4 regions of the Chryseomicrobium palamuruense genome follow, and region 3 is predicted to be linked to each of the others. Evidence: riboswitches for the same ligand, from Rfam matches in the RefSeq annotation. Region 3 holds a riboswitch; each other region holds the start of a gene.

Region 1 (7,700 bases), on a different contig from region 3:
TCAATAGACTTTCATTCGTTAATTGCTCGCCGAGTGCCAAAGCCGCTGTCTTCTCCATGGCAACACTGCCGTAGGGAGAGGGGAAGAGCGAAAAGTCAGCGCCGGCGTAACGCGTCAGCTTGCCAAGAGCCAGCGGAGCTGCGACACCGTAGAATGGGGAAGAAGTGAATGCCCCGCTGAAGGCGGGATGGGCCATGAGAGGCAACCCAATGTCATTGTCTTCCGCTAATTCTTGTAGCACATCAAGTCCATACGCATGAACATTGAATAGTAAAGCATCGGCGCCGAGTTCACGTGCCCTACGCGCTTTGTCCCGAAGCTGCGACGTGCGGCCCGACAGGTTGACTGCGTAGAGTGTGCGATGGCCGGTTTCAGCATAGACCTCTTGTAATACTGCTTTTGCCGCGGTAATGCGTTGTTCAAAAGGAGTCAACGGATTGTCGAACAGAATTTCGTCGTCCTTGACGAGATCGACGCCACCTAGTGCTTGCTGTCTTAATTGTGCTGTTAAATAATTGAGGTCGCGGCCAATGACACCTTTGAAGATGCTCATCACGAGTGGCCGGCCGTGGACATTCAGCAATCCGCGGATACCATCAATACCGAAACGCGGTCCCGGAAACTGTTTCAGTAGATCTTCTTCAAAGTCGAGGTCCAGCAATTTTACTTCACCGTCGAGAGACAACTTACCGAACACGGTGGTCAGGATCGCTGGAAAATCTGCTGAAAAATTCGCACTTGGATAGGAAACGGTGATGTGTGCTTTTATTTCATCCGGCTTGAGGGGGTGCGGAACTTCTGGGGATTCCTCCACTGACACCACTTCACCTTTATGCTTTTTCAATTGTTCCTGTTCAAGCAGCGGTAAATCAGTCCATGATCCGATCGTGAGTCCTAGCGCAATGCCTTCAGCTTTCTTTTCGAAAGACCCCGCTTTTCCGTATACCTGGTAGCTTGCTGTCAGTCTGCTCATGATGTGACACTCCTTTAATAAAATCTAGACATAAAAAAACCTCTTCAAATAAGAAGAGGTTAAGGGCATTAACGACTTCTTATTTCTCAGCCATTCATTTCTGGCTGCAAGAATTAGCACCGTGTTCATCACTGGACCGGTTGCCGGGCTTCGTAGGGCTTGTCCCTCCACCTGCTCTAAATAAGAATTGGATATTCGGTTTAGTCGATACAATAAAGTAATTCTGATTATTCCATGTATGAAGAATTCTGTCAATAAATAATTATGAGAAATTTTTTAGGAGTTGGGCCCAATACAAACGTCAAGTCGCTTGCTAATGAAGGTCCTCCATATGTCGAAACTCATATCAAAAAAATAAATAATTCCTATTGACAGTCAATTCTGACTCGTGATAGGATTCAAAACAGAACAACAACCACATACAATTTTAGTACTCTTATCAAGAGCTGGCAGAGGGACAATGGCCCGATGACGCCCAGCAACCGACCGTAATACCTTCGTGAGAAGGGGCGCTTTATGCGCCGGGATGAACATCCCGCAAGGCACGGTGCTAATTCCATCAGAAATTTGATTTCTGAAAGATAAGAGGCATGGAACCTCTTAATTCTACGCCTCTTTCTTTCGGGAAAGAGGCGTTTTTATTATTGGATTTGAGAGGAAGATGATTGTGACAACATCAGCAATTTCAACATATGAGCCTTTGACGGAAGAAACGGCCATCAAATTGGCGGCGAGACTTTTCCCAGAAGGCGCGATTCTTAAATGCCAGGAAATCGGCGATGGCAATTTGAATTATGTCTTTCGTGTAAGTGACTCGAAAAGCGATAAAGGGGTTATCATCAAACAGGCACTTCCCTACGCGAAAGTGGTGGGCGAAAGTTGGCCGCTGACATTAAAACGTGCAGCGATTGAAGCAGCGGCCCTGCGGAAGCATAGCGAGTTTGCAGCTGTCCTAGTACCGGAAGTATACGGCACGGATGAAACATTGGCCTATACAATTATGGAGGACCTTTCTCATCTGACAATTGCCCGAGAAGGCTTGATACAAGGGAAGAATTATCCGAATTTATCCGCACATATCGGTGAATATCTGGCTCAGACTTTATTCCATACGTCAGACTTTGCGTTGCATCCTTTTGAAAAGAAACGGCTGGTGGCGGAATTTTCCAACCCGGAACTGTGCAAAATCACGGAAGACTTGATTTTCACTGATCCATTCTTCGACCATGACACGAACAATTTCGAACCGGAGCTTCGACAAGTGGTTGAGGCGATATGGAGCAACAATGCCTTGAAGCTTGAAGCAGCGAAACTGAAGCGCAGCTTTGTGACGGAAGCGGAGGCACTGCTGCACGGCGACCTCCATACCGGCAGCATTTTTGCCGATGACAATCAAACTAAGGTCATCGATCCAGAATTCGCGTTTTACGGACCGATCGGCTTTGATGTCGGTTTGTTCATCGCTAACTTGATTGCTCAGGGCATTACGCGTAACGGCGAAGATCGAGAAGCAATCGTAGGACATGTTATAAATACGTGGGAAGTGTTTGAAGCGCGTTTCTCTCAGTTATGGCATAGCGATGGAATTGAAGACTTCAAAGATGTTCCTGGTTACTTGGAATCGGTGCTCGACAAAATTTTCCGGGATACACTCGGCTTTGCCGGCTGTGAGTTAATCCGCCGCACAATCGGTCTGGCGCATGTCAAAGATCTCGACGGCATCGAAGAAGCGGAACGGCGCATCCAATTCAAAAAACAAGCTCTCCAACTTGGGGAAACATTCATCATAAAACGCAGCGAGCTAACATCCATTCATGATGTGACAGCGCTGTTGGAGGAATTTTAAATATGGCGATTCCCTTATCGATTCAATGGATAAACGGCCAACTAATCATCCTGAATCAGCAGAAACTGCCGCACGAAACGGAATATATTACACTCAACACGATCGAAGATGCATTCGATGCCATCATTACCTTGAAAGTCCGCGGCGCGCCGGCCATCGGCATCACGGCAGCGTTCGGATTGGCACTTGCTGCACAAAGGCATGAGACGGAAACGCTAGAAGTTTTCCACCATTACGTGAAAAAAGATGCGATCTATCTTGGTTCATCACGTCCGACGGCAGTCAACCTTGTATGGGCTCTTAGCAGGCTGCAGCAATCAATTAACTCTGCGAAAACAGTTGAAGACGCTAAAGCTCAAATCCTGGCTGAAGCAATACGCATCCATGAAGAAGACGAACAAGCCTGCCGCAATATAGGCGGCTATGCGTTGGATTTATTGGAAGGGCGCACGAAAGTCCTGACAATTTGCAACGCCGGTTCCATTGCAACAGCGAAATACGGCACTGCGCTGGCACCGTTTCATCTGGGCAAGGAACTGGGTAGGGAGTTTGAAGTCTACGCCTGCGAAACTCGGCCGGTGTTTCAAGGGGCACGGCTGACGGTGTGGGAGCTGCAGCAGGCAGGCGTTGATGTGACGTTGATCACCGACAGCATGGCCGCTCACACCATTAGCGCAAAAGGTATCGAAGCCATTATCGTCGGCGCTGACCGCATTGCGGCAAACGGCGATACAGCAAATAAAATCGGGACTCTCAACTTGGCTATATTGGCTGCAGCTTACAACATTCCGTTTTATGTGGCTGCACCGGTATCCACGTTCGATTTGCAGATTCCGAACGGTAAAAACATTCCAATAGAAGAACGGTCGGCAGAGGAAATTACCTATGTCGCTGGCCAACCTATTGCGCCGAAGAACACAAAAGTCTTTAATCCGGCATTCGACGTAACGCCGGCCCACTACATCACTGCCATTATCACGGAAAAAGGCATCATCCATCCGGATTACGAGCGAAATATACAGGAATTGCTTGTCGCAGTTAAGTAAGGTTATATCATCAATATTCAGCAAAACAGCTTCACTTTATAAAACCTCGCCTGGGAGTCTTCGCTGTTTTGCTCCATATCTCCAGGGACTTCTCTCTGTGTCAGTACGGCATCGAACTAAGCGGGAGCTTTGTTCTTTGCGCTTTCATAGCGTCGAAGCTGTAGTAAGAGATTCACAAAAAATATAAGAAGCAAATAAGGAGAGAAATCATGAAAAAACAATCATTTTTAATCATAGTGGCATTATTGTTTATTAGTATTTTATTGGTGGCATGCCAACCAAAAGGGGAAACGGTAACAGAAGAAGAAACGGATGCAGGTGATAATGCGGCAACATCGGAACATGAGCTGGCGGGCAAGAACGTGGCGTTGATCCTGCAACAGAATTTGGGAACATTTTCAGCTCAGTACATAGCGGGCGTCGAAGAGCAGGCTGAGAAATTCGGCGGTAGCGTTACGGTTTTTAATGCCGAAGGAGATTTAGCTAAAATGGCTTCCAATCTGGACGCCGCCATTAACCAGGGAGCAGACGCTATCTTGATTGACCACGGCACGAAAGAGGCCTTAAACCAAGGTGTCGAAAAAGCAGTGGAACAAGGGATTCCGGTTGTGGCATTTGACGCGGGAGTCGACGTGGAAGGCGTGGTGTCGCTTGAACAGGGAGACCAGCTGATGGCGGAACTGACCTTGCAGAAATTGTCGGATGACTTCAACGGAGAAGCGAATATCGTGAAAATTTGGACGGCCGGCTATGCGCCGATGGAGCGCCGCCAAATCGCTTACGAGCAATTCTTAAAAGACAACCCGGGCATTAAAGAAGTGGCAGCTTTTGGTGCTGCAACACAAAATACAGCGCTTGATACGCAGGCACAGATGGAAGCGATTTTGAAACAATATCCAAACGAAGGCGACATTACAGCTGTTTGGGCAGCATGGGATGAATTCGCGAAAGGCGCAGTTCGTGCCATTGAACAAGCAGGACGCACTGACATTAAAGTTTATAGCATCGATATGAGCGATGAAGATCTACAGATGATTCAAAAAGACGGTAGCCCGTGGGTAGCTTCTGCAGCAGTGGATCCGACTGATATCGGGCGCATTCAAGTGCGTTACGCTTACCAATTGATCAACGGTGAAGAGCCTGAAGAAAGAGTGGTACTGGAGCCGGTCTTCATCGATGCGGCAGAACTTCCGGAAGAAACAGTGACAACAGAAACCTTGAGCGAATACGTTGAAGGATGGGGAGCAAGCGATCAAGGCTATACAGATGACTTGCGCGAATTGGAAGGGCAATAAAGACTTGGAGCCGTCCTCGGAATAGGGCGGCTCCTTCCGGTGAAAGGAAAGGTGCAGCGATGCAGCATTTATTGACCATGCAGGCAATCGGAAAGCGTTTCGGCCATGTTACTGCTTTGCAAGGAGGAGAACTAACTCTCACAAAAGGTGAGGTTCATGCTTTGCTCGGCGTCAACGGAGCCGGCAAAAGCACAATGATTAAAATCCTTTCAGGCGTTTACGGTCCGGACAGCGGTGAAATCCGGCTCGACGGCAACGTTGTTTCCTTACGGTCGCCGAAACAGGCAAAAGAGCATGGTATTTACTGCGTCTATCAGGAAGTGGACACGGCCATCGTAGCGGAACTGACAGTGGCGGAAAATATCCTCTTGGACAGTTTTGCATCTGGCGGCAGTTTTCTGCTGTCCAGGAAGAAAATAAACAAACAGGCGAAGGATACGTTAGCTAAACTGCAGATGGAAGAAATTTCGGTGACCCGAAAAGCGGGCACGCTCACTTTGGCGGAAAAGCAACTTGTGCTGATTGCCCGCGCTTTAGTCCATTCGGCGAAGATCATCATTTTCGATGAACCGACAGCGCCTTTGTCGCTTACGGAATCGGATAAATTGTTTTCGGTGATTCAGAAATTGAGTGCTGACGGCGTTGGCTGCATTTTTATTTCCCACCGGTTGCCGGAGATCTTTGACATCAGCCACCGGATTACAGTGATGCGCGAGGGGAAATGGGTGAACACTTTCGTGACGGAAGAGTCGTATGCCGAACAGATTATAGAAGCAATGCTGGGTGAAGCGTTGAGCCAGGAACTTGAGGACCATCCCCATCCGTTAGGCGAGAATTTGCTGGAAGTCAAAGGCTTATCGGACGGTGGAAAGCTTCGGGAGGTTTCATTAACCGTCAAAACGGGGGAAATCGTGGGTATTGTAGGATTCGTCGGCGCAGGCAAGACAGAACTGGCCAAAGCGCTGTTCGGCGCATCGGATAAAATCGTCGGAACCGTAGAGATTGCGGGTAAGAAAACGCGGCTCAAACATCCGGGCGATGCGATTCGGGCGGGGCTGGCGCTGATTCCCGAAGAACGCCGGAAAGAAGGGTTGTTTGTCTATGAGACACTACGGACCAACGCCTCGTTTCCGAATTTGCGGAAGTTTTCAACGGGACTGTTCATGAACAAAACATCCGAAACACAATTTGCAGAAGAAATCATCGGAAAATTAAAAATCAAAACCGATGACACGGAAACGCCGCTACTCCATTTGAGCGGAGGCAACCAGCAAAAAGTGGTCATCGGCAAATGGATGAGTCTAGACTCACTTCTTTATTTATTCGATGAACCGACAAAAGGCGTCGATATCGGCGCAAAGGTGGATATATTCAAGTTGATCCGGGAACTGGCCGGGAGCGGCAAAGGATGCCTTTATTTCTCCAGTGAAATCCATGAAGCAATCGGCATTTCTGATCGGATTCTGGTAATGTACGATGGTCAGATCGTGAAGGAATTATCACGTCAAGAAGCGACCCAGGAAAGGATACTATTCTATGCAAGCGGTGGAAAAGAAGAGCTTATCAAGACCGAAAAACTCAGCGAAAGAGAACACAGTTCAGTTTCTGTTTAAATATGGTGCGATTATCCTCCTGGTTGCAATCATCCTTTATTTCAGTAGCCTCAGCGAAGCGTTCTTCAGTTATGGCAATTTCGCGGACATCCTCCGGTCGATTTCAATCGTTACGCTGCTGGCACTCGGTGTCACGTTCACACTTGTTGTGGACGGCTTTGATCTGTCCGTCGGCTCGACAATGTCTTTGTCGACCGTGGTAACGGCATCGCTGATGGTGTGGTATGACATGCCGCTGTGGCTCGTGCTCTTGCTGCCGCTCCTGATCGGCGTGGCGGTTGGGCTCGTCAACAGCTTCCTGATCACGGTCATCAGCATTCCGGATCTCCTCGCTACTCTCAGTATGATGTATATTGTTGCTGGTCTTCACCGCACGTATACAGAAGGCTACTCCATTTACAACAATATGCCGCTGACTTCCGGCGGCGTGGCTCCCGGCCAATTATCCGACGCGTTCCTGTGGATCGGCCAAGGCCAGTTTATAGGCTTGCCGGTGCCGGTGTGGATAATGGTGGTAATGGTGCTTGCGGCGTATCTGATCTTGGATCATACACGCTGGGGCCGCATCCTGTATATGACGGGCGGCAATGCGGAAGCGGCCAAGCTGTCGGGCGTCAACGTGAAAAAGGTCAAGACTTTGGCATACATCATTTCCGGTGTCTTCGCATCCATGGCGGGTGTCCTCTTTACAGCACGCGTCGGTTCAGGCCAGATTGATGCCGGAGCGCCATTATTGATGGAAGCGGTGGCCGCAGTATTTGTCGGCTATTCTGTGCTCGGTGCTGGCAAGCCAAATGCACTCGGCACATTCTTCGGTGCCGCAGTCATCGGCATCCTGCTGAATGGGCTGACGATTCAGAACTTGCCGTATTATGCTTTTGATATCATCAAAGGGGCTGTGTTGGTGACGGCACTCGCGGTTACTTA
Region 2 (7,700 bases), on a different contig from region 3:
GAATGTAGTCTCCTATCGTCTCATAATTTTTTTTGATAATGTATTGCCAAGCCATTGGGCGAGTTGCACAAGAATAATCAAGATAATTACTGTCACGACCATGACGCTCGTATCGAAGCGCTGATAACCGTATGTAATCGCAATATGACCGAGACCGCCACCACCGACATACCCAGCAACTGCTGAGAAATCGATTAAGCTGACTGTCACAAACGTCAGACCTAGAATCAGAGGTCCGAGCGCTTCCGGAATCAAAACGGTAAAGACGATTTGGAACGGGCTGGCTCCCATAGCTTTGGCTGCTTCAATTACACCAGGGTCAATGCTCATCAAGTTTTGTTCAACAATCCGTGCCACACTGAACGTTGCCATGATGGCCATTGGGAACACGGCAGCTCCAACCCCAATCGTTGTTCCCATCACGATTCGCGTTACAGGCATTAAGAAAACCAAGAACACGATGAACGGAATCGGTCGGATGACGTTTATCAGCAAGTTGAGAAGGCCATATAAAAAGCGGTTCTCTAAAATATTGCCCTGGCGGGAAACGAATAGTGCGAGTCCGACTAAAACGCCTAAAATCGAGCCTAGGATGAGGGTCAGGATGACCATCATAATCGTCTCGCCGGTCGCTTCTATGATGCGTTGGTAAAATGTACTCCACTCAACTTTCATGGATAATCACCTCCTTGATGTCGACGACTTGTTGAAGTTCTTGAATGGCATTCTTAATGTCTTCTACCTCCCCTTTAAAGGACACTACCAAATTGCCCAGTAGCTGATTTTGAATCTCGCGAACCGCTCCGTACACAACATTGAAATGCACATTGTGCTGTTGGGTGATCTTCGATAACAGCGGCTGACTCGTGGCACTTCCCGTAAAGGTGACTTGGTAGATATGCTGGTCACCAGCAGCGTGCCATTCTTTCAATAGACTTTGAGAGGGCAAGTCTTTATTCACCGATTGAATGAAACGCTTTGTTGTCGGGTGTGACGGGTTTGTGAAGACATCGAATACTTCGCCGTGCTCGATGACGTGCCCATTCTCCATAATGGCAACGCGGTTACAAATGGTGGAGATGACGTTCATCTCGTGTGTGATGAGGAGAACGGTGATGCCAAACTCTTGATTGACGCGCTTTAAAAGCTTCAAGATATCTTCCGTCGTTTCCGGATCAAGTGCTGAAGTGGCTTCGTCACAAATCAGAATCTCTGGGTTCGTCGCAAGAGCCCTAGCGATCCCAACACGCTGCTTCTGTCCTCCCGAAAGTTGCTCGGGGTAGTTATCTACTTTATCTGAGAGGCCAACGAATTCCAGCAACTCTTTGGTGCGCCGCGTGATTTCCGCTTTCGGCGTTCCCTCAAGCTTCAGCGGGTAGGCTACGTTTCCTGCGACAGTGCGGGAAGTGAACAAATTAAAGTTCTGGAAGATCATCCCGATACGTCGGCGTTGCAAGCGAAGTTGTTTGGCTTTAAGCGATGTGATGTCGGTGTCATTGATTTTGATAACACCACTTGTTGGCTTTTCAAGAAGGTTCACTAAGCGAAGAAGCGTACTCTTTCCGGCTCCGCTAAACCCGATGATGCCGAAGATGTCGCCTTTTTGGACATCGAGTGTGACATTCTGAACTGCGTGCACATCACGCTTTCCGACTTTGAATGTCTTGGATACGTTTTGGAATGTAATCATGGTGGACTTCCCTACTTTCTGACTAGAGTGCATAAAAAAAGACCTTCATCTCTTAAGAACATAAGAAATGAAAGCCATGAAAAAACGCCTCTCATTCTTATCTCTCAAGTGATGGACACTTGCAGGATTTGGCACTGACGCTTTTGCGCTTTGCCGAGACTTCACAGGGCCTGTCCCTCTGTCTCTCGTGATAAGAATTGGTGATATGTAGTTTTGAATTTAGTTCGTCTTGCTAACTGTTTCACAGTCTAAAGCATCAAAGTTTTCTCGTCAATAGTAATTTTACTAATTTTTTTAGTAGTCTGACTATGTAAGCGGTTGCTTTGTTGGTACGACGCGGATAGTTTTTTATTAGTTTTATTAAAAATTCTTTAAAAAGCATTATTTTGATTTCCTAGAAATGAACAAGCTATCCAATAAAAAAAGCTTCCTTTCTAAATACAGAAACGAGGCTCGTCTCATGTAAGCACGTTTGATTTGTATTTTGTAAGCAATTGCTGTGGGATATGGCAGTAATCATCCGGACAGCGAGCAAGACGGTCTTGGTGTTCTTCTGCACTTCGTACATAATTGGTAAGCGGCAGAACTTCTACAGCAATTCGGTCCTCATCTTCACGTTTCTTGATGAACGCCTTGGCCTGCTCTACATGTTTTGGGTCTATACTATACACCCCAGTTCGATACTTCTCCCCGACGTCTTCTCCTTGTTTGTTGATACTGTATGGATCGATGATTTCAAAAAGATAGCCCATCAACTCGTCGACAGATACCACATCTGGATGAAAAGTCGTTTTTACACATTCCGCATATCCGTCATATTCCCCGTCTAACGTTTGAGAAGTTCCATTTGCTCTTCCCGCTTCAGTCGAGACAATCCCTGGCAACGTCTTCACAAATGCCTGCACGCCCCATAGGCATCCCCCTGCTAAATAAATCGTCTGCATGCAAAATCTCCCCTTGTACTTAAAATTAAATAAAGACCGAAATCGATCGAAATCAATTCAGGTCTGTAGATGAAGTGTATTTAAAAAAATCCTTTTAAGTTCTGTTGAGTCTGATGTTGCTTATCTCAATAAAGTAGCAAATAAGATTCATCAGAACCAAAATTATACTTTTCCATCTCTAATTACAGCCTTAATCAAATTGGAAGTTAACCTTTGATTCGTATTAACTGCTTCTATAGCTCTCAAAGCAATTTGTTTATTGATTTTAAACTCTTCTAACGAAAGGCTCTTTTCTACTAAACGATATTCTTTTGAGTCTAAAGATAGTCTAGTCAAACATTTTCCCTCCAATTCAATAAAATGAATTTGCTTAATTTAAGTATACTTTATTATCTCATATTTTGTGCTTAAATGAACGTAAGTTGCAGCAGTATCTTCCACTTTCAAATTGGTATTTTTCTGACAAACCATCTAGAGTCTTTCCCCTCGAAGTCGAACTCGATAACGGAACATCCGTCAAAATGACTGCAAACGGAACGGTCCAAATAGCTACAAAAAATTAAATGGTTTTCAGGTTTCCTATGACTAAAAACCGATTTTCCCTGTGTTACGTAAGCTTTTACATTGACGTCACATTTCCTTTACATTCAGTTGATATCGTTGCCGTGTACCAAACAAAAGGAGGAAATGTGTATGAAAAAACAGCTTGTAACAGCCGCTTTGGTGGGAGGACTTGTCGTATCCGGGATCAGTGTCAATGTGACAATGGATCACGCAGAAGCACGGAATGATAACGCTCATAATGGGAAAGTCAAAAATGTAATTTATATGATTCCTGACGGCTACAGTGCCGCCTATGCAACGAACTACCGTTGGTTCAAAGGCGAAGACTCTTCTTTTGATCCGTATGTAAAAGGTCTAATCAAAACCTATTCAGCAGATACAGAAGTGACGGACTCAGCTGCTGCTGGGACGGCGATGGCAACAGGTGTAAAAACGAATAACGGGATGGTCGGTGTTACACCCGATGGCAAAGAAGTCGACTCTATCTTAGATGCGGCAGAAGCTGCGAAGAAATCTACAGGACTAGTTGCCACTTCTACAATCACACACGCGACGCCAGCTGTGTTCGGCGCAAGTGTCGCATCACGCGGCGATGAATCGTCGATTGCCCCGCAATATTTTGAGAACGATGTGGACGTGCTCCTCGGAGGAGGCCGTGACTACTTCGTTTCACTAGAAGAAGGTGGTAAACAACCTGCCGGAAACTTAGTGGAAGCTGCTCAGAATGATGGCTATGAGTATGTGACCTCTCGTGAAGAGTTACTAAAAGCGAAGAGTGGAAAACTACTCGGTTTATTTGCAGACGACGCAATGGCTCCTGAACTGGAGCGCGGTGAAACGCATCAGCCAAGTCTGGCCGAGATGACGGATGTCGCAATCCAAGCATTGAAAAAAGACAAAGACGGTTTCTTCTTAATGATAGAAGGCTCACAAATTGACTGGGCGGGTCATGCACATGATGCAGCTTGGGCGATGACAGACTCCCAAGCATTCGATGAAGCTGTTGCTGCTGCTCTTGAATTTGCGAAAAAAGATGGCAATACACTTGTCGTCGTTGCAGGGGATCATGAAACAGGCGGCATGTCCGTTGGTTCGAACAGTGTGTACGATGTAAAAACGGAAGTACTTCATGACGTTACAGCTACTGGTGACTTTATGGCTGCTCAGTTAAATGAAACGCGTAACAATGTGGAGGAAGTCGTAGAAGCGCACACAGGGTTTGATTTAACCGCTGAAGAAATTGAAGCCATTGCTTCTGCCGAAAATCCTGCACGTGCTATCAACACAGTTGTCAGCGACCGCGCGTTGATCGGCTGGACAACAGGTGCACACACCGGGACGGATCTTCCAATCTACGCATATGGCCCTCAATCTGACTTGTTCACAGGTCTTTTGGACAACACAGATATTCCAAAACATATGGCGAAAGCAATGAAAATAAAGTTCGGCAATTAAGTTTCGTACCTAGAGCAGCCTCACTTTTGTGGGGTTGTTTTTGTTTTAGTAGACAAACCAGATTTTGTGTTGTATACTAGGTTTAATAAGTTCATGAAGTACAACACATTTAATTCACCTATTACAAAAAGTATCTGTGTATTATTTCCGTACTTTTTGTAATACGTGAATTTTTTTATTGCAGAAAAATGATCTTATTAATAATTTATAATGGAGGTCATTTATATGACACAAGGTACAGTAAAATGGTTTAACGCAGAAAAAGGTTTCGGATTCATCGAAGTTGAAGGCGGAGCAGACGTATTCGCTCACTTCTCAGCAATCCAAGGTGAAGGATTCAAATCTTTAGACGAAGGTCAAAAAGTTGAATTCAACATCGAAGAAGGTCAACGCGGACCACAAGCTACAAACATCGTAAAACTTTAATTTTATGATTCGAAAAGCATCCCTCTGGGGTGCTTTTTTTGTTGTGTCAGGGTGGGGTGGGGGCTGGGTGGATGTTTAGTTTTAGACAAATGGTTTCCATAATACGAGGAATGTTCTAATGACTTAAATTAATGTACGAATCACTGAAATTAATGTACGAATCAGCCAATTTAATGTACGAATCAGCCAATTTAATGTACGAATCACGAACAGAAATACCAGAATCTCGACGATTACTCTTTAAACCATCACCATCATTCCGCGAATCCACCTCCCTCTTCCCCATTCCACAAAAAACATCTTCTTTTTCAGCGATTTCTGCTACACTAGGACTATTCAAATTTGATCCTGGAACACCCACCATGAAAGGAAGAACCCAATGATCCGACAAGCCACCCCGTCTGACTTAGAAGCTATCTTAACTATTTACAACGATGCCATTGTCAACACCACTGCCGTCTATTCCTACCACGCGCAAACACTCGAGGACCGCAAAGTCTGGTTTGTTCAAAAACAAACCGACGGGTATCCTGTCATTGTCTATGAAGTCGAAGGAAATGTCGCGGGCTTTGCCACATTTGGTCCTTTCCGGGCGTGGCCAGCATATAAATATTCGATTGAACACTCGGTGTATGTCAGCTCCGACTTCCGGAAGCGAGGCATTGGTCGTGCGCTTCTTCAAGAGCTGATTCGTCTAGCGAGAGCGGACGAATACAAAACTCTTGTGGCCGGCATCGATGCGACCAATGAACAGAGCATCCTGCTCCACAAAAATCTAGGCTTCACCCATTCAGGTACAATCCGAAACGCCGGATATAAGTTCGAACGCTGGCTCGACCTCGCTTTTTATCAACTTGATTTAGAAGGGCCGAAGAATCCGGAAGAAGGATGACGAAATACTTGAACAACTAATAGGAAAACATACTATGAGTTTAGCTACCTACATCGGCCGCAATCATCCATTACGGAGGGCCGAAGAAGTGCCTGAACAGGGCGGGCAACACAGCCAAACGGGTCTGGTACAACCCACAAACGGCGCGCACAAAAAAGCCATGAACCTATCTGTTCATGGCCTCACCAATCATCGCTGTTCTGTGGAAGCTTATAAAACTTTATATCAAGAAGCCCATCTCGATACGCACTTCTTTATTCTGCACATCTGTATTGGTATAAGACATTGTGTTGAACCCAATAAGCTCAAATCCGTTCTTCAAGTAAAATTGAATGGCCGGGTAATTGGACGTCTGGGTCTCGAGCGTGAGTGCGCGTGCCCCCAGTTCGTGCGCTCTTTCTTTAGCCCGTTCAATCAGTCGAGAACCCAGTCCCTGCTTACTGTACGCAGCATCTACATACAAATCATGAATCAACAGCGTCTTATTCCATTCCATGTACTGAATAGTAAGAATCGCCGCTTCTTTCCCGTCTATTTCTGCAACGTATACTTCTGAACCTTCTTTGTAGGATTCAAAAATCTCTTCTACTAGATGCTTCACAAAAGGCTCTTCTCGGACAGCTTCTGTTAACGACATCGTCCATCAGCTAGCTTCTTTCTTCACTTTCACATCATAGTACCGGTCGGTCGAATATGTGTAGAGCACTTTTTTTCCTGCTGGATAGTCTTCTAGATGAATCTGACGAATTATCATGTGTTCTTATCCCCTTACATTTCTTTTGGCGCGGTCATCCCTAAAAGACGCAGCCCTTCACTTAACACAATCTGTACCGCCTTGACCACATCCAGGCGCGCATGTTTGTGAGTGGCGTCATCCAGAATGCGGACAGACCCGTAATATTTATTAAACGCGCGTGACAACTCTAGTAGATACTTCGCAATTTGGGACGGATCATAGCTTTCGTACGCCCGTCTGATTGCTTCCGGAAACTCCCCTAAGAGCTTGATGGTCGCCCACGCTTCCGCGTCCACAAATGACTGACTGGATTGCCCTTCTGCGTACGCTCCTTTTTTCAATAACGTCGAAGCTCGTGCATGCGAGTATTGCACGTAAGGTCCCGTCTCCCCTTCGACTTTCAGCATGTCTTCAAGCGAAAATTCAATATCATTCATACGGAAGTTTTTTAAATCATGGAACAAGACAGCCCCTACGCCCACTTGGCGTGCCACTACTTCCGAATCGCGAAGGGTCGGGTTCTTCTCGGCAATATTTTTCTCAGCTAGCGCGATGGCGTCGTTCAAGACGTCTTCAAGCAGCACGACTTTTCCTTTTCGTGTCGACATCTTCTTGCCGTTTTGAAGCATCATACCAAACGGTACATGGGTCATCCCTTCGTGCCATGTGTAGCCCATCTTTTCAATCACCCGGAAAACTTGCTTAAAGTGAAGCGTCTGCTCATTCCCAACCACATACAGTGACTTAACAAAAGCGTACGTCTTCTGACGGTAAAGGGCGGCCGCAAGATCCCGCGTCGCATACAGGGTGGTTCCGTCCTTCTTCTTGATCAGGCAAGGCGGCACATCGTCTCCCACCTGCACGACCTGTGCACCCTCCGACGCCTCTAGCAGATTCTTTTCTTCCAATAGCTGAACGACACGGTCCATCTTGTCGTTGTAAAAGGCTTCCCCGTTTGTGGAATCAAAGCGAATCGACATCAATTCATAAATC
Region 3 (7,700 bases):
TGGATAGTTTCTACGACATCGGGTCGCGTCTTTACAAGGTATTCGTTACACCCTTCATACGCTTCCCCGCCAAAATCTTCTGCTGTCAAATCGGCTTCTTGAATCATCGTCCCCATTGCGCCGTCGAGTACAAGAATCTTTTGTTGTAATTGCGTTTCAAATGTGGAGATGGTCATAGGTTTCCTCCTGCTTTCGTGTCGTGATGAAGTCGATCAATTCAAGAGATAGTTCGTAGCGCAAGAACGGTGTAATGATGTAAATTCCTCGGAAGAGGCGCACGGCCTCAGCAAGAATCTCTTTTGTAATGGTCATTCCGACTTCAAGTGAACGCTTCGGATCGTCTCCCGCGTCGCGCATCCGCCTGCGTGTTTCCTCCGGCAAGCGAATCCCAGGGACTTCGTGGTGCAAGAATTCAGCATTCCGCGAACTCAGAAGAGGCATGATGCCGACGAAGAACGGCTTATCTACTTTCTGAGCCGCTTCCGCTAACGCATGTAATTGGTCGATTCCAAATACAGGCTGCGTGATAAAATAATCAGCGCCTGATGCGACCTTTTTCTCCAGTCGTTTAATGGACGCGTCCATGTGGCGGTAGTTTGGGTTGAAGGCGGCTCCTACAGAAAAGTTTGTCGGACGTTCCAGCGATTTCCCGGAAAACGATAGTCCCCGATTGTTTTGCTTAATCAACTCGATTAGCTCTAAACTCGATAAGTCATAAACAGAAGCGGCCCCCGGAAAATCACCGATTTTGGCTGGGTCTCCCGTAATAGCAAGCAAATCTTGCACGCCAAGTTCATGTAGACCCATCAAGTGAGACTGTAAGCCAATCAAGTTTCGGTCTCGACAGGTCAGGTGCACAAGCGGCGTGGCACCATAGCGTTCTTTGATGATGGCTGCTACCGCATCATTCCCTACACGTGGGGAAGCGAGCGGATTGTCTGCAAGCGTCAGTGCATCCGCCCCAGCTTGATGAAGGGCTTCAATTCCTTCGTAGAATCGGTCCGTATTCAAATGTTTCGGTGGATCAAGTTCGACAAGAATGGTGGTCTCTCGTTTCACTTTTTGAAGAAGAGGTGATTCGCCGTGCGACTGGGCAACAGCCTCCTTTTCAACCTGTATCTGAACATCTTTTTGTGTCACGGGGGTCCGGTCTGTCAAACGTTTGGCGACGGCCTGAATATGCCCTGGCGTCGTCCCGCAACAGCCCCCAATCAAATGAATCCCTTGTTCTTTGAGCTCTGCCGCACGCTCAGCAAAATACGTATATTCTTCTGAGTACGTATACCGGCCCTCCTCCATTTGTGGAAGGCTGGCATTTGGATAGACAGACAACAAAGCTTTTTCTGGAATTGGCACTTGCTTAAGGGCATTTACCATATGAAACGGGCCCATCCGGCAATTGACACCCACGACGTCCGCCCCACTAGCTTCTAACTTCTTTAAAGCCGAAGCAAGGGAGAGACCATTTTGTAACACACCGACCTCGTGCATCGAGACTTCTGCAATAACCGGCAGTGTACACTCTTCCTTAGCAATACGCACGACCGTCTGCAGTTCTTCAAAATCATAATAGGTTTCAAGTAACAGCGCATCGACACCTTCCATCATGAAGATATAGAGCTGTTCCCGAAAGCTGCGCTTGATTTCATCGAGCGGAATATCTTGTCTGATTCCTCGAAGTCCTCCGATGGTTCCGAGCACATAAACATCATCCCCCGCTGCTTCTTTGGCTAGGCGTACAGCCGCGGTATTGATAGCTTTCACTTGGTCTTGCAGACCGTAGCGGGAAAGCTTCACGTAGTTCGCGGCATACGTATTGGTCTGGATGACTTCTGCTCCAGCTGCAATGTACTGCGTGTGTACACGGAGAACATCTTCCGGATGGGATAAATTCAACTCTTCGTTGCAGTGATCGACGCCGTATGAATAAAGAAGCGTTCCCATCGCACCGTCAGCAATCAATACACGCTCCCGGAGTTGTTCAAGAAATGGCCGTTTCATCGGGTACCACCTGCCAGTTCATCTAAAATCTGTTGAAGCTCTTGCTGTAAGTCCGACACGTGTTCGATCCCGACTGAGAAACGCAGCAGCCTTCCACAAATGCCCACGCGTTCCCGTTCCTCTTCCGGAATATCGGCATGCGTTTGCGTGGTAGGGTACGTAATAAAACTCTCGACGCCCCCGAGACTCTCAGCAAATGCAATAAGTTTTAAACGTTCTAAAAAGACAGGCACCCAAGAGGCGTCGTTCAACCGAAAAGACAACATGCCGCCTTTGCCTGGATACAATACGGAATCAATCGCCGGATGCGCAGTAAGAAACGCAGCAAGCTCTCTCGCATTCTGTTGTTGACGCTCGATACGCAACCCAAGAGTCTTTAGGCTTCGCACGAGCAACCAACAGTCAAGCGGACTTGGTACAGCCCCAATCGAGTTTTGGATGACTGTGAATTGTTCGCCAAGCTCCGCACCTTTTGTGATGACTGCACCCGCTAGTACATCATTGTGTCCCCCGAGATATTTGGTGGCACTGTGGAGGACGATATCGGCTCCAAGTGTCAGTGGCTGCTGAAGGACTGGCGTATAAAAGGTATTGTCGACAATCACATAGAGGTCATGAGCTTTTGCAATATCCGAAATCGCCTTAATGTCGGTCTCTTTCATCAGCGGATTCGTTGGTGATTCAAGAAACACCGCGACGGTCTTCTCGGATATCACCGCTTTGACCTTTTCTACATCGGTCGTATCGACGTAGCAGAAGACAAGTCCTGTCCGGTCCTGGAGTTGGTGGAACAAGCGATAACTACCTCCGTATAAATCTTCCGAGACGATCAATTCATCTCCCGTGCGGAACAATTGAAGGACGGCATGCACAGCTGCCATTCCGGAACTGAAAGCAAACCCTTGGTCGCCTTTTTCTAGTGTAGCGAGTGCTTCTTCCAAAGCGGTTCGTGTCGGGTTGGCTGTCCGCGAATAATCATATCCTGTAGACTGCCCAATTCCCGGATGGATGTAAGCGGTCGATAGGTGGATCGGCAAGCTGACCGCACCCGTCGCGGGGTCTTTTCGATTTCCGGCTTGAGCCAATTTGGTTTCTAGTTGATAGGTCATATCATTTCCTCCTCGAGTGGGAGAGGGTATAGAAAAACGCCCTCTTATAAAATCATAAGAAGGCGTCTTGTTACTCTATCCCTCTTATCTTCCAGAGCTACCCGAGCTCTGCTGGAATTAGCACCATACTGTCATGCAGCTGGTTGCTGAGGTGTCGACGGGCCAGTCCCTCTACCTCTCGTGATAAGATGTTGCGTATGAAATTGCTCAGTGCATCAAAGCTTTTTATTACTTTAACGCACTGAAGGGAACGATGTCAACGACTGTTTTTGAGAATGTTGGTTGACATTGGTTTTTATTCTGTTTATAGTTAGGATAGCTACTTTGCATTACCGAGTAGTATTTCTTTTATTCAACTATCTTGCATTACAAACTAGCGAGGTGAATCAAGTGACTGTACGATCTCAGTTACTGAAGGGATTTCTTGATGGGTGCATCCTGGCAGTTATCGAGAAGCAGACGGTGTACGGCTATGAACTTTCCCGGAAGCTTCAATCTGCCGGTCTTCCAGATGTACCGGAAGGAACTATCTATCCTGTTCTCTTACGGCTTCAAAAGCAAGGATGGATCGTCAGTGAGATGCGTCCATCGGAATCAGGACCCAACCGGAAATATTATTCCATTACTCCAAGTGGTTTAGAAGCATTGACTCTCATTCGGAATGAATGGAAGCTGCTTTCTGTCCCACTTGAACATTTTTTGAAAGAGGAGGCGTAACTGTGGATACAAAAGAATTGATCAAACAGAACAACGAAAAACGCGAACTGCTTCATGAGCCGAATAAAGTATATTATGAGCAAGTTCTGATGTATATTCGGTCGAGATTGTCATTGTCAGAGCAGAAGACAGAAGAAATTCTGATGGATTTACTTGATCACATGCTTGAGGCACAGGCAAACGGAAAATCCGCCAAAGTCGTTTTTGGTGAGAATCCAAAAGCCTATGCGGATGACATCATCGAACAAATTCCGGACGAGGAAAAGCGCGATATGGTGAAGTTTTGGGGACGAATTGCGTTTCAGTTGACCGGCTACTATTTTATATGGCGTGGAATTGTCATGCTCATCCTTGCGCAGTTTACACCCGTCGATGATCGTCTTTACGTGATCCCGACCTTGATTCAAATGGCGTTAATTGCTGCGCTTGTCTATAGTGGAGTACGTTTAATTTTTGGTTGGATCAACAAAACGGCATTTGAAGAAGTAACAAAAAAAGGGCGGTTAAAAGAGGTTATTGTGGCGGGTACTTTAGGCGCTTTGGGATTTGGATTGATTGCAGGCGTCAACTGGTTACTGCCGACTATTGGTCCAGCAACATCCTTCCCACCCGCTTCTTCCATTGGTGTGGGAGCCATTTTCTTATTAATTTCTTGGATTTTAAAACGTACAGAATGGAAATAATCGATACAGACCTATTCTCGATGGAGGATAGGTCTTCTTTTTATAGGTCGAGCGGTTTATTCCTACAGAACCGGAATTTATCCTGACAAAAATGCCATTTGTCGTGACAAACTCGAAATTTATCCTGTCATAAATGCCATTTGTCGTGACAAACTCGATTATTGGAAACTATTTTTCCTTCACACGCCCAATAAGCACAGTCAAATCAATCGTCACCTCTGATTCCCCACGTTCAATAAATGCATCGACTTGATCAGCTGGTGCATTCCATGTCAGGGGGGTCATCGCAATCAAATCACGCCATTGTTTCTCGGTAAGGTTCTTCGTATAGGTCACTTGTGAAATTCCAACCACTTCTAGTTCAGAGGCAAAGCGTTCTCCCGCTTCTTCATTTTCAAACGTCTCTTTCTCCGTCCCTGCATAGAAGAAACTACGCAGTTCCTGAAGGTAGCGGGCATTTGGAATCACTTTGATAACATATCCACTTGGTGTAAGTACACGTCTAAACTCTGTGTGGTTGGCTGGGGACAGAATATTTAATACGATATCGATAGAATGGTCTTGAAGTGGGGACTTCGCTAAGTCTGCAACGAGCCATAGTACGTCCGCTCCATGATTCGTTGCAAGTTGCACGCCGTCTTTTGCAAGATCGATTCCGATACCGTGACTTCCAGGGAGCTGCCTGACAATCCCTGAAAGATGTGTGCCTTCCCCGCATCCCATATCAACAATCCGAAGAGAGGGCTCAGTCACTTCCTCGCGAATCCACTTCACGATTTCATCAATCAACGGCTCAAAAAACTTCGTTTCTTTTAGAAGCGTCTGCCTTGCTATGAACAGTTCTTTTGTATACCGGCTTTTCGTCACTGTTCCTGCCAAATGGAGATATCCTTGTTTGGCAACATCAATCGTGTGTCGGTGTGGACAAGTTGCCCCCGTCTCCGTCACTTCTAGAGCACTCTGACATATAGGGCAGCGAAGTGCCGTAATGACAGCCTCTAATTGCTCCACCGCTACTTGTCGTTTACTTTTCAACTGGAGGCACCGCCTCATCGAAAAACTGTTGGAACGCTTGAATCAATTCTGGATGGACCGGCTGCTCCGCAAAGTCTTTTTTATATTCCTTTTGAATGGCTAATAAGGAATGTGGCGTCGCACGGCGTCGCATAATGTGATTCATATCTGGAATCACGACAGCTTTCGTCCCCGTCATTTCAGCAAAAGCCACGGCCGACCCTTGTTGAACTTGGATGTCTCGACCGCCCTCAATAGCCATTGAATATTCCGGAATCGCATAGACATAGTCTTTCCAATCATACGTCAGCATCTCCCGATACCATTTTGCATTAAGCTGCGCCCCGCGGTAGCGAATCTTCACTTCGGTCGTGTTGCGCATTTTTGCGAGGACCTTTTGGTTCTGTTTCAATATCTTCTTTTCCACGTTAATTAGTCGCAACAGGAAGCCTTTGATGCCTTTCATCTGTTGAAATTCGTTCATTAATTCGTCGAGCTGGAAGGACAACAATTCATCCCCACGTCCAACAGTCCCACTAAAGAATACAAATCCATCTGCAGGTACTTGTGCTAAAATCGCAGGACCAATTAAGGCGCCTTCACTATGCCCGATAAGTGTCACCATCTGCACTTCCGGGCGGTCTTTGATTTTCCGAAGAGCTTCTACACCCACTGCAATATAATCACTCAGTCCTGCTTCGTAATAGTCTCCTTTACTTTTCCCTGTACCTGGTTTATCATAGCGGAACGTCGCAATGCCCAAGTCATGCAAAGCTTCTGCGAATGACAGGTAGAGGTTATTCTTCCACTTCGGAATGTTGCCGTCTCGGTCAACGGGCCCTGATCCCGAAACGAGGACGACCGCCTTCCCATAATATCCTTCAGGAACTTCCCACACCCCACTGATTTCATACGGTGTTCCCTCTACTTGAAATACGATTTCTTCACGCTTCATTTCTCATATCCCCCTTTTTGACTCTCTCTGGCACTAATTATTGTGTCATTAAAAAAGACGCTGTCAAGTTCATGAGCGTCCTGCTGGTTTAAGTAGTTGATAGCGTTCATTAAACAGTGTTGGATACGATAGAAACCCAAGCGCAATACTTGTAACTGCTGCCGTCGTTAAAATAAGAAAAACAATCAAGAGCTGGAACTGGACGGCTTGGATGGGGTCTGCCCCGGCAATGATCTGCCCACTCATCATGCCGGGCAGTTGAACAAGGCCCATCGTCTTTTGACTTTCAATCGTAGGGATCATGCTGGTTTTGATCGCTTGAATCAAACGTGAGTGAATCGCCTGCTTTGGCGTTCCGCCGAGTGACAGGATGAGTTCTATCTGATCTTCGTGACTTTCAATTTCCGCTGTAAAACGATTTAAAAATAAAATAGCGAGTACCATCGAGTTTCCGATGACCATACCACTGATTGGAATGACGTATTGTGCAGTAGCGGGCGTGATGTTAAACCCGATTAAAATGCCTTGGGTCAGTACTTCGACAAAAATCAGGGTGACAGCTACTTTCCACGTGATCCCAGGAATCGACTTTCCTTTTTTCCGGACATTTAAAGTAGCCGCTCCAATCATCAATGCGACCATCAACAAGATATAGACAAAACTATCCGATTCAAATACAAATTTTAAAATGTATCCAACCGCAATCAATTGAATAATCGAACGAACCGTAGCAATCAAGGTATCCTTTTCGAGATCAAGCCGCAATGTTTTGGAGAGGACGAGTGGAATTAATACAAAAATCAGAGTGAGCGCTAAAGTTCCGTACGTCATGACACCGACCCCTTAATGAAACGTTGCACCTGAGGATTAGTTGAGTGACTTAGTAGCTCGCTGGCGCCTTCTTCTACGAGTTTCCCGTCCATCATCACCCATGTGTAATGTCCGATACGCTCGGCTTGTTCTAAGTTATGTGTAATCCAGATTATGGTTGTCCCGTATGTTTGGTGTATATATTGAATCAGCTCTTCAATCTCTACACGGGAAGCCCGGTCAAGCGCTGAAGTGATTTCATCAAGTAACAAAATCGCAGGTTCCGTCAGTAATGTGCGTGCAATCGACACCTTCTGCCGTTGACCACCTGAGAGGTCCCGAATATCTCGTTGTAAATAGTTTGTATCTAAACCCACTTCCTGAATCATGCGATTCACTTTGTCGACGTCT
Region 4 (7,700 bases), on a different contig from region 3:
AACAAGCTGATTGGAATTGAACCCTTCATCTCTAAAAACAAAGCCACTTATCTTGATTGATCTTCCATTGTAGTTAGCTGGAGTTTCGTTAATGGCTCCATAAAAAGAGCTAAACATATCCTCACTCATTTGAATCGTACCTGACTCTAACGTCTTTAGCTTTTCCTTGTATTCATCGTCCGTCAGAATATTGTTATTAGGCAATGGAATGTTTTCATCAGCGTAAATATCGATATTCTCCTTTTCAGCTAATGATTCTGCATTTTCCGTTAAAGACTGGTTATCATTTGTATTGTCATTACTTTGGTCAACTTTTGAAAAAAAAGCCCCTTTATTAGCTGCAATGCTCGAATTAAGTGTAGCTGGACCAAAAGCAAACCCTGTGACTAATGGAAATACCATAACACATAACCCAATAATTCTAGCTAAATTTAAATGTCCATTCCCATGATTATGGTCGTGGTCGCATCCTGACGAACAAATATGGTGATGACGCTGTTTCTTCTGCAATATACGGAAAAGTTGTATTAGAAACAAGATGATAAAAATACTTGCCGCAATTTTACTAATATAATCATATTTAGGGTTGATATATTTAGTGATATCCCCCGTGGTATGCAACATAATAAAAAACAAAGCAAATAAGCCTAAGATCAACGCTTTTAAGAATTGATGTAAGTGAAACTGCATTTTATACTCCCTCTATGAAGTTAGTCAGACTAACTGTATTTGGCAGTTAACTTTTGCATGAAATGGCAATTAAGAAAACTCTCCTAATCGTATTTTTATACATTCCTGTTGACGCTTTACACTGAGCCTCCTTGGTCATGAAACCAGGCAAGAGAGCAACCAATATGCTTGCTTGGCATAGCTAGCCTATCATGACCACTCTCAGTATAAAGCTAGTTTTATTCACAAGATATTGCATAACTTTAATTGCCAATAACTACATTTCTTATATGCCACTAACAAGACTAACAAATAAAAATACAATCAATGTGATGAGAATAAATAATATAAAAACGAACTTTGCTTTGAAGACATTTAACAACATAATTGTATTTTTCAAGTCAATCATTGGGCCATAAACTAAAAACGCAAGAATGGAAGACGAAGGAAAAATATTTTTAAATGAAGCTCCAATGAAAGCATCTGCTTCTGAACATAAGGATAAGAAGAATGCCATCGCCATCATTACAATCATCGATTGATACACACCATCCCCAAACAGTAAAAGGGTTTGTGCAGATACATATGTTTGCAAAGCAGCTGCTACAAATGCACCTATAATAAGATATTTACTCATATCAAAAAATTCATCGATGGAATGCTCAAGCATCCCTTTCACTCTTTGAAAAAGAGGTAGTTGTTTTGTTTTCACTTGAGATAATGAGCGTTCTTTTTGTTTGAGTTGATTTGATTTGAATAAATAGCTGATTACTAACGCAATGGTTAAAGCTGCGACAAATCCAACACCCATTCGTAATAAAGCCATCTTCATATCGTTTCCAAATGCCATATAGGTTGATAAAATAACTATTGGATTGATAAGAGGTCCCGTTAATAGAAATCCAACTCCTGCATATAAAGGCACGCCTTTCTCTATTAATCGACGAACAATTGGTACAATTCCGCATTCACAGGCAGGGAATAATGCACCGACCACACAACTCATGAAAACAGCCTGCACTTTATTTTTTGGTAGTCTTGCCCGAATGTGTTCTTCTGTAATAAAGATTTGAATAAAACCTGCAATTAAAACACCTATTAATACAAAAGGAATTGCCTCAATCAATATACTAAGAAAAATCGTATTTAATTGTTGAAAAGTAGAAAAGCTAAATTCATTAGAACCAAAAGCGGGACTTACAGTAACGAAGCTGATGGCGAAAAGTAGCAGAAATATCAGGATGAAATTATTGGACCGATTCTGACTATATTGCAATTGTGAAATCCTCACTCTCTTAAAATTTTTTACGATGTTGTCTATTCAAACTTGAATGAAACGTAAATCATTTTAATCACACACTTTCAAATATTGCACTTTATTACTATATGTAGATGTATTCCTCTCTATTATTTAGTTTGTCAAAACTTTTATAGAATATTAAAGAGATGAATAGATTGAAAGTCTGTTCGTGTATACGGCTGTCATTGTATCTAACGTATCTTAATTAATTTTGTCTTAATCGTTGATAATTCTTCATTCGTAAATTAATCCAAAAAAATACACCCTAATTGTTGTTTGTATCTAACAATTAGGGTGTATTTTTTTGGCATTGTTTCGTAGGATATTATATCTTGGTATACGGTTAATATGGATAAATCGAACAAATTTTTAAATCTCTTGTCCCTTCCTTCATCAGGTGTGTTAGTTACCCATAACCCACTTCATCATGTTATACCTTTCTTTCGCTTCTGGATCTTTATCTTCATAAGCCCATAGCAGATACACCATTCCTAAAGCTTTTATCGCATCCAGTAGTTCTTGCTGATCAAAATTATACTCGTCAGAGAGTAACTTCACTTTTTCAGCAAATTCTTCAACGGATTCATTTTTGTTAAATAAAAACTGAACACAATCATAATATGCATGACCTATGACGCCTTTTGGATCAATGATAGTAAATCCCCGCGTTTCATCCCATAATATATTTTCATGATGCATATCACCATGTAAAATCGTGTCTTGATTTAGTTGGTTTAATCTTTGCTGTGCGGCACGTGCTGTATCCAACCAATTTGTAGGAACGTGATCAGTTTTATTCATTAACACCTCAAACCATACATTAATGTGTGGCAATTCATGAGTAGTCTGTTTCTCTTGTAGTGAAGACGTTTGATGCAACCTCCCCCACTGTTCTACAAATATTCGAACGTTTGTTCTCGTGTCGGAGAATTTGACATTCAAAGGCTCTCCAGGTGAAATACTCTCCATAATATAGTAGCCTTCAATCGAGTTGGCAGATACTAAAGATGCAATTGCGTCTTTAGGGAATGTTTGTAGCGCGAGTATCTCATTGTTGAAATCATATCCAGGAAGTCCGATTTTTAAGACGACAGATTCATCGCTTCTTAAAGCTCTTGCTACGTAATTATAGGACAAATTAGTGAAAGGCTGGACAGAGCTTATTCCTTCAACTGCTGTTATCTTTTGAATGCGTTCCGGTAAAGTTTCGAGCCACCTCTCCCCTCGTTCTCCAAAAGCCGCTTTAATTCTCTCGTTAAAATTCATTTAGTACTGCTCCATTCAAATGGGGTCTGCTGGTATACATAGTAGTTTAACCAGTTCGAAAACAACAGATGCGTATGCGCCCTCCATGTGTTTTGTGGAACATTCTTCGGGTTATCTTCAGGGAAATAGTTCTCCGGTACGGAACAAGGAATTCCTTTTGCCACATCTCGCTCATATTCATCTCGAAGTGTCGTCGCATCATATTCCAAGTGACCTGTCGCCATTATATGACGCTGATCCTTCGACTGGATCAAAAACACACCCGCTTCATCTGAAACCGCCACAGTTTCAAGTTCTGGCTGCTTCAAAATCTTGTCATACCCGACTGTTGTATGACGTGAATGTGGAGCTAAAAACGTATCGTTAAACCCTCTTACGAGTGGACTATGTGGTGTCAATAATTGATGCGGGTAAACACCTGAACATTTCTGAGGAAGTGCCTCTTTATCAATACCGAACTCATGATAAAGAACTGCCTGAGCACCCCAGCAAATCGATAATGTAGACGTTACATGTGTTTTTGCCCAAAATAACAAGGTGACGATTTCCGGCCAGTAGTCTACTTCTTCAAAAGACATCTGCTCGACTGGCGCCCCGGTGATGATCATGCCGTCAAAACGACGGTCCTGGATTTCCTCAAATACAGCATAAAACTGCTCCAGGTGACTGCTACTTACATTTTTCGGCTGGTAGCTTGTCATACGTAGAAAAGTCACATTGGTCTGTAAAGGTGTATTCCCGAGCAGACGAAGCAACTGGTGCTCGGTCTTTTCTTTTTCGGGCATTAAATTGACAATCAAGACTTCCAGTGGACGAATATCTTGGGTATGGGCACGGTCCGAGTCCATCACAAAGATGTTCTCTTCTTTTAATTTTTCAATAACAGGTAGATCTTTCGGTAGATTGATGGGCATTCTTCTTCACTCCTTTGAAATAAAAAACACTCGACCCATACAAGGGCAGAGTGTCGGTAAGCATTATCTTCCAAGTCAGCACTTGATGGAGGGAGCACCTTTCTGCTAGGCAGAGGTTGCTGAAGCGTCCTCGGGCCATGTCCCTCAGCTTCTCTTGATAATAAGTATTTAGTTTAGATGTTGCTGTCATTTTAGCACTTCACAATACAGCTGACAAGCTATTCTTCAATATCAAAAATTAGTTCGCTTTCATCTTCTTCGCTGCTTCCGTCAAAAAAGAGGGCAACGGTTTGAAGTGTTAAATGAGTTTCCTCTTCTCCTTCCGCCGGTAGCCAACGTTCATCCGGAATAATTTCAAATGGAATCATCTGTGTCCCTTTTGAGGCAACGGTTCCAACGAGTTCAAAAGATTGTTTCGTCAAAATTTCTTTCGTGTTTTTCTTACAAACTACAAGACGAAGAGTTTCTAATACATCATCACTCTCTACCCCTTCAATATAAATAGTACCTGAGAGATTGATCCCGTGTTCGATATTCGTATGGTCGACCACGGTTTCGATAGTGATGTTGTCTTTGGTAATTTTTGACTCAAAACTGTTCATACTTACTCCACCTTATTTGTTTTGGAAACATATTCGTAATGGTTATCCACGACCGGCTCATATCGATTATAGCGCATCTTAAAGAGATGGAAGAAGTGGGTAACGATTACTTTTACTATAGCATATCCAGGGATTCCGAGAATAACACCAGCTACTCCAAATAAGGCCCCTGAGGTGACCAACACAAAAATGATCGTAATCGGATGGATATGTAATGTTTTTCCCATAATCTGTGGTGAGATAAACTTCCCTTCCACAAGCTGGACAACCGTCCACACGGCAGCAAGTTTCAAAAGCATCCACGGAGACATGACAAGAGCGATGATAACCGCTGGAGTGATAGCGATAATCGGCCCAAGATAGGGAACGACGCTTGTGACCATTGCGATCGACCCTAGAAGTAGCGCATACGGCATCTGGATGATGCTAAATCCAATAAATACCATGACTCCAATAGCTGCTGACACGAGAAGCTGCCCTTGGATATACGAACTGATTTGTTTATCAATGGATTGAAAGACATCTGCCGTCTCTTCTCGCATGCGTGGTGGCAACAGGCGTAACACATATTGCGGCAATTTTTCCCCGTCTTTCAGTAGATAGAAGACAATGAATGGAACTGTGACAATAGCTAAAATAAAACTTGTGATCGCGCCGATGATGGACGTAACTCCGGAAGCGACACGTGTAAAGGTGTCTTGGAAAAACACGCCAATCTGAGCTGGGAGGTCTTGAATCATTTCATTAAAATCCTCTTCTACCGTCGCATAATATTCAGAGAACATCGATCCTTGAAGCCATACCGTGATGTTATTTACAAGTATACGGAAATCTTCTGGGAAGTTTTCCACAAAACGAATGGACTGCGTCTTCAAAAATGGGAATATTAAAAACACGAGTAGCGTAACCAACCCGATGACCGCAATAAATAAAATGAGAATTCCCCATATACGCGGTATCTTCAAACTTTCAAGTAGTCTGAGTACAGGTCGAAGTAAATAATAGACGATTGTCGCGAGAATAATCGGCAGGACCACATTCCCTAAAAACACAGTCAGTGGATTAAAGACAAAAGACACAAGGTCAAAGATAAAAATCGAAAGACCGACAAGCACAATCAGAATGAGCGCAAAGATGGTGTTCTTTCCGCCCATAAATTGAATAAAACGCGTATCAAAAAAGCTTGGTTTTTTCTCATCGAACACTTTCTACTCCCCCTACTGTAAGAAGTCGTGAATGGCGGTGCGAGCTGCTTCTTGATCGAGCTCAATCACACTGCCAGCATGGTTATAGGAATTGTACCAGTACGCCCCTTCTTGAGGGATTGTTAGACGCTCAGTCTCGACTTTCCCACCCAGTATGGCATCGATCAAGTAACGTACTTTTTCTGATGCCCCCACATCGGTCTGGACATATCCATTGAGTGCCCCTGCAAATTTCGGGAGGCGGTGGAAGTTCATTGGGTTTGTCAGTTCATTCCCGAGTGCTTCAATAACGAGCTGTTGGCGGCCCACACGACCGAAATCCCCTTCTTCATCGGCACGGAATCGTGCATAGCCGAGAAGTTCTTTTCCATTCAGACGGTGTACGCCTTTTGTAAGGCTGACACCAATTTTTTCAGACATGTCTTTTTCTACATCGACTTCAATGCCATCTGGTGCGATGACATCCACCATCGTTTCAAAACTAGTAAAATCGATAAGTGCGTAGTGGTGAATCGGGACATCAAACATCTCTTCAACCGTTTGTTTCGTCAGTTCCGCACCACCAAGGTAATAGGCAGTGTTTAATTTATAGGACTGGTACCCCGGAATCGTTGCATATATATCTCGCATCAAGGAGATGAGTCGTACATCATTCGTATCCGGATCCCATGACGCAATCATCATTGTATCCGTTCGAGACTGTTCTTCGCCTCGACTATCTACACCGAGTAACAAGACATTCATTCTCCCTGATTCGTATGGTGTTCCGTTAAAAGGCTCTCTGGCCGCTTCATTATCTGCGAGTTGTAGACCTTGCCAAAACGTAAAGATCCCGTAAGCAATCAATAGTACGACGAGTAAGAGACCCACTTTGAAGAATGCTTTAACTGGTGACCTTCTCTTTCGGCGTCTTCGTAATTCTGTGCGTTGTTCCATAGACTTACCCCTTTCTATTCTTATCATAACGTAAAACAAGCGTTGGTAGTTTCATACTTTTGCAAGAAGTGATAAAATCTTTGAAGCAAAACATTTAGGAGGTAGACAAATGGAAAAAGCAACATTTGCTGGTGGCTGTTTCTGGTGCATGGTCAAACCGTTTGATTCGTACGACGGTATTCATAAAGTGACGTCAGGATATATGGGTGGTCATGTGGATAACCCTACGTATGAGCAAGTGAAGACAGGAACGACGGGACATCTAGAAGTCGTGGAAATTGAATTTGACCCAACTCTCTTCCCGTATGAGCAGCTGCTCGAGATTTACTGGCAGCAAATTGACCCAACAGATGATGAGGGTCAGTTCCAAGACCGTGGGGATCAGTACCGTACGGCGATTTTCTATTATACAGAGGAACAGGAAGAAACAGCGCTTGCCGCAAAAAACGAATTGGCATCCAGTGGGAAGTTCTCACAACCTATCGTCACACGCATCCTCCCTGCCTCTACATTCTACACAGCAGAAGAGTATCACCAAGACTTTTACAAAAAAGAGCCCGAATATTACAAGAAAGACCGAGAAGCATCGGGACGTGATGAATTTATTGAGTCGAACTGGAAGTGACTTTTTACACATTCATGGTATAATGAAATGATTGTGTGTTAAGGAGGAAATTAAATGATTCAAGTAAGTGAAGTTAGTTTACGTTTTGGTGACCGTAAACTATTTGAAGATGTAAATATTAAATTTACTGCAGGTAACTGTTACGGGTTAATCGGAGCCAATGGTGCCGGAAAATCAACATTT

The links. A riboswitch is a leader RNA that binds a small molecule or an ion and turns the genes downstream of it on or off. The one in region 3 is predicted to bind S-adenosylmethionine.
Region 1: linked by a shared signal. The riboswitch ahead of mtnK (S-methyl-5-thioribose kinase) and the one ahead of ACFO0S_RS02540 (aminotransferase class I/II-fold pyridoxal phosphate-dependent enzyme) in region 3 are both predicted to bind S-adenosylmethionine.
Region 2: linked by a shared signal. The riboswitch ahead of ACFO0S_RS11245 (methionine ABC transporter ATP-binding protein) and the one ahead of ACFO0S_RS02540 (aminotransferase class I/II-fold pyridoxal phosphate-dependent enzyme) in region 3 are both predicted to bind S-adenosylmethionine.
Region 4: linked by a shared signal. The riboswitch ahead of metA (homoserine O-acetyltransferase MetA) and the one ahead of ACFO0S_RS02540 (aminotransferase class I/II-fold pyridoxal phosphate-dependent enzyme) in region 3 are both predicted to bind S-adenosylmethionine.

The regions. Positions count from the first base shown of each region.
Region 1 is NZ_JBHSEF010000024.1:63,003-70,702, reverse strand. Features, by position in the region: gene mtnW (2,3-diketo-5-methylthiopentyl-1-phosphate enolase) at 1-973, opposite strand, end outside; SAM riboswitch class I at 1,050-1,160, opposite strand; SAM riboswitch class I at 1,407-1,561, shown strand; gene mtnK (S-methyl-5-thioribose kinase) at 1,641-2,819, shown strand; gene mtnA (S-methyl-5-thioribose-1-phosphate isomerase) at 2,822-3,865, shown strand; gene ACFO0S_RS11805 (sugar ABC transporter substrate-binding protein) at 4,075-5,160, shown strand; gene ACFO0S_RS11800 (sugar ABC transporter ATP-binding protein) at 5,220-6,773, shown strand; gene ACFO0S_RS11795 (ABC transporter permease) at 6,697-7,700, shown strand, end outside.
Region 2 is NZ_JBHSEF010000023.1:306,624-314,323, forward strand. Features, by position in the region: gene ACFO0S_RS11240 (methionine ABC transporter permease) at 13-675, opposite strand; gene ACFO0S_RS11245 (methionine ABC transporter ATP-binding protein) at 665-1,690, opposite strand; SAM riboswitch class I at 1,785-1,887, opposite strand; gene ACFO0S_RS11250 (peptide-methionine (S)-S-oxide reductase) at 2,149-2,634, opposite strand; gene ACFO0S_RS11255 (hypothetical protein) at 2,797-2,970, opposite strand; gene ACFO0S_RS11260 (alkaline phosphatase) at 3,328-4,653, shown strand; gene ACFO0S_RS11265 (cold-shock protein) at 4,879-5,079, shown strand; gene ACFO0S_RS11270 (GNAT family N-acetyltransferase) at 5,459-5,971, shown strand; gene ACFO0S_RS11275 (GNAT family N-acetyltransferase) at 6,192-6,608, opposite strand; gene argS (arginine--tRNA ligase) at 6,740-7,700, opposite strand, start outside.
Region 3 is NZ_JBHSEF010000009.1:204,735-212,434, reverse strand. Features, by position in the region: gene metH (methionine synthase) at 1-176, opposite strand, end outside; gene ACFO0S_RS02545 (bifunctional homocysteine S-methyltransferase/methylenetetrahydrofolate reductase) at 157-2,001, opposite strand; gene ACFO0S_RS02540 (aminotransferase class I/II-fold pyridoxal phosphate-dependent enzyme) at 1,998-3,110, opposite strand; SAM riboswitch class I at 3,192-3,300, opposite strand; gene ACFO0S_RS02535 (PadR family transcriptional regulator) at 3,501-3,827, shown strand; gene ACFO0S_RS02530 (DUF1129 family protein) at 3,830-4,510, shown strand; gene ACFO0S_RS02525 (putative RNA methyltransferase) at 4,679-5,545, opposite strand; gene ACFO0S_RS02520 (alpha/beta hydrolase) at 5,535-6,479, opposite strand; gene ACFO0S_RS02515 (ABC transporter permease) at 6,549-7,310, opposite strand; gene ACFO0S_RS02510 (ABC transporter ATP-binding protein) at 7,307-7,700, opposite strand, start outside.
Region 4 is NZ_JBHSEF010000026.1:396,281-403,980, forward strand. Features, by position in the region: gene ACFO0S_RS14375 (TIGR03943 family putative permease subunit) at 1-690, opposite strand, end outside; gene ACFO0S_RS14380 (permease) at 956-1,885, opposite strand; gene ACFO0S_RS14385 (aminoglycoside phosphotransferase family protein) at 2,372-3,235, opposite strand; gene metA (homoserine O-acetyltransferase MetA) at 3,232-4,149, opposite strand; SAM riboswitch class I at 4,210-4,313, opposite strand; gene ACFO0S_RS14395 (hypothetical protein) at 4,368-4,751, opposite strand; gene ACFO0S_RS14400 (AI-2E family transporter) at 4,754-5,905, opposite strand; gene ACFO0S_RS14405 (LCP family protein) at 5,969-6,892, opposite strand; gene msrA (peptide-methionine (S)-S-oxide reductase MsrA) at 7,002-7,517, shown strand; gene ACFO0S_RS14415 (ABC-F family ATP-binding cassette domain-containing protein) at 7,572-7,700, shown strand, end outside.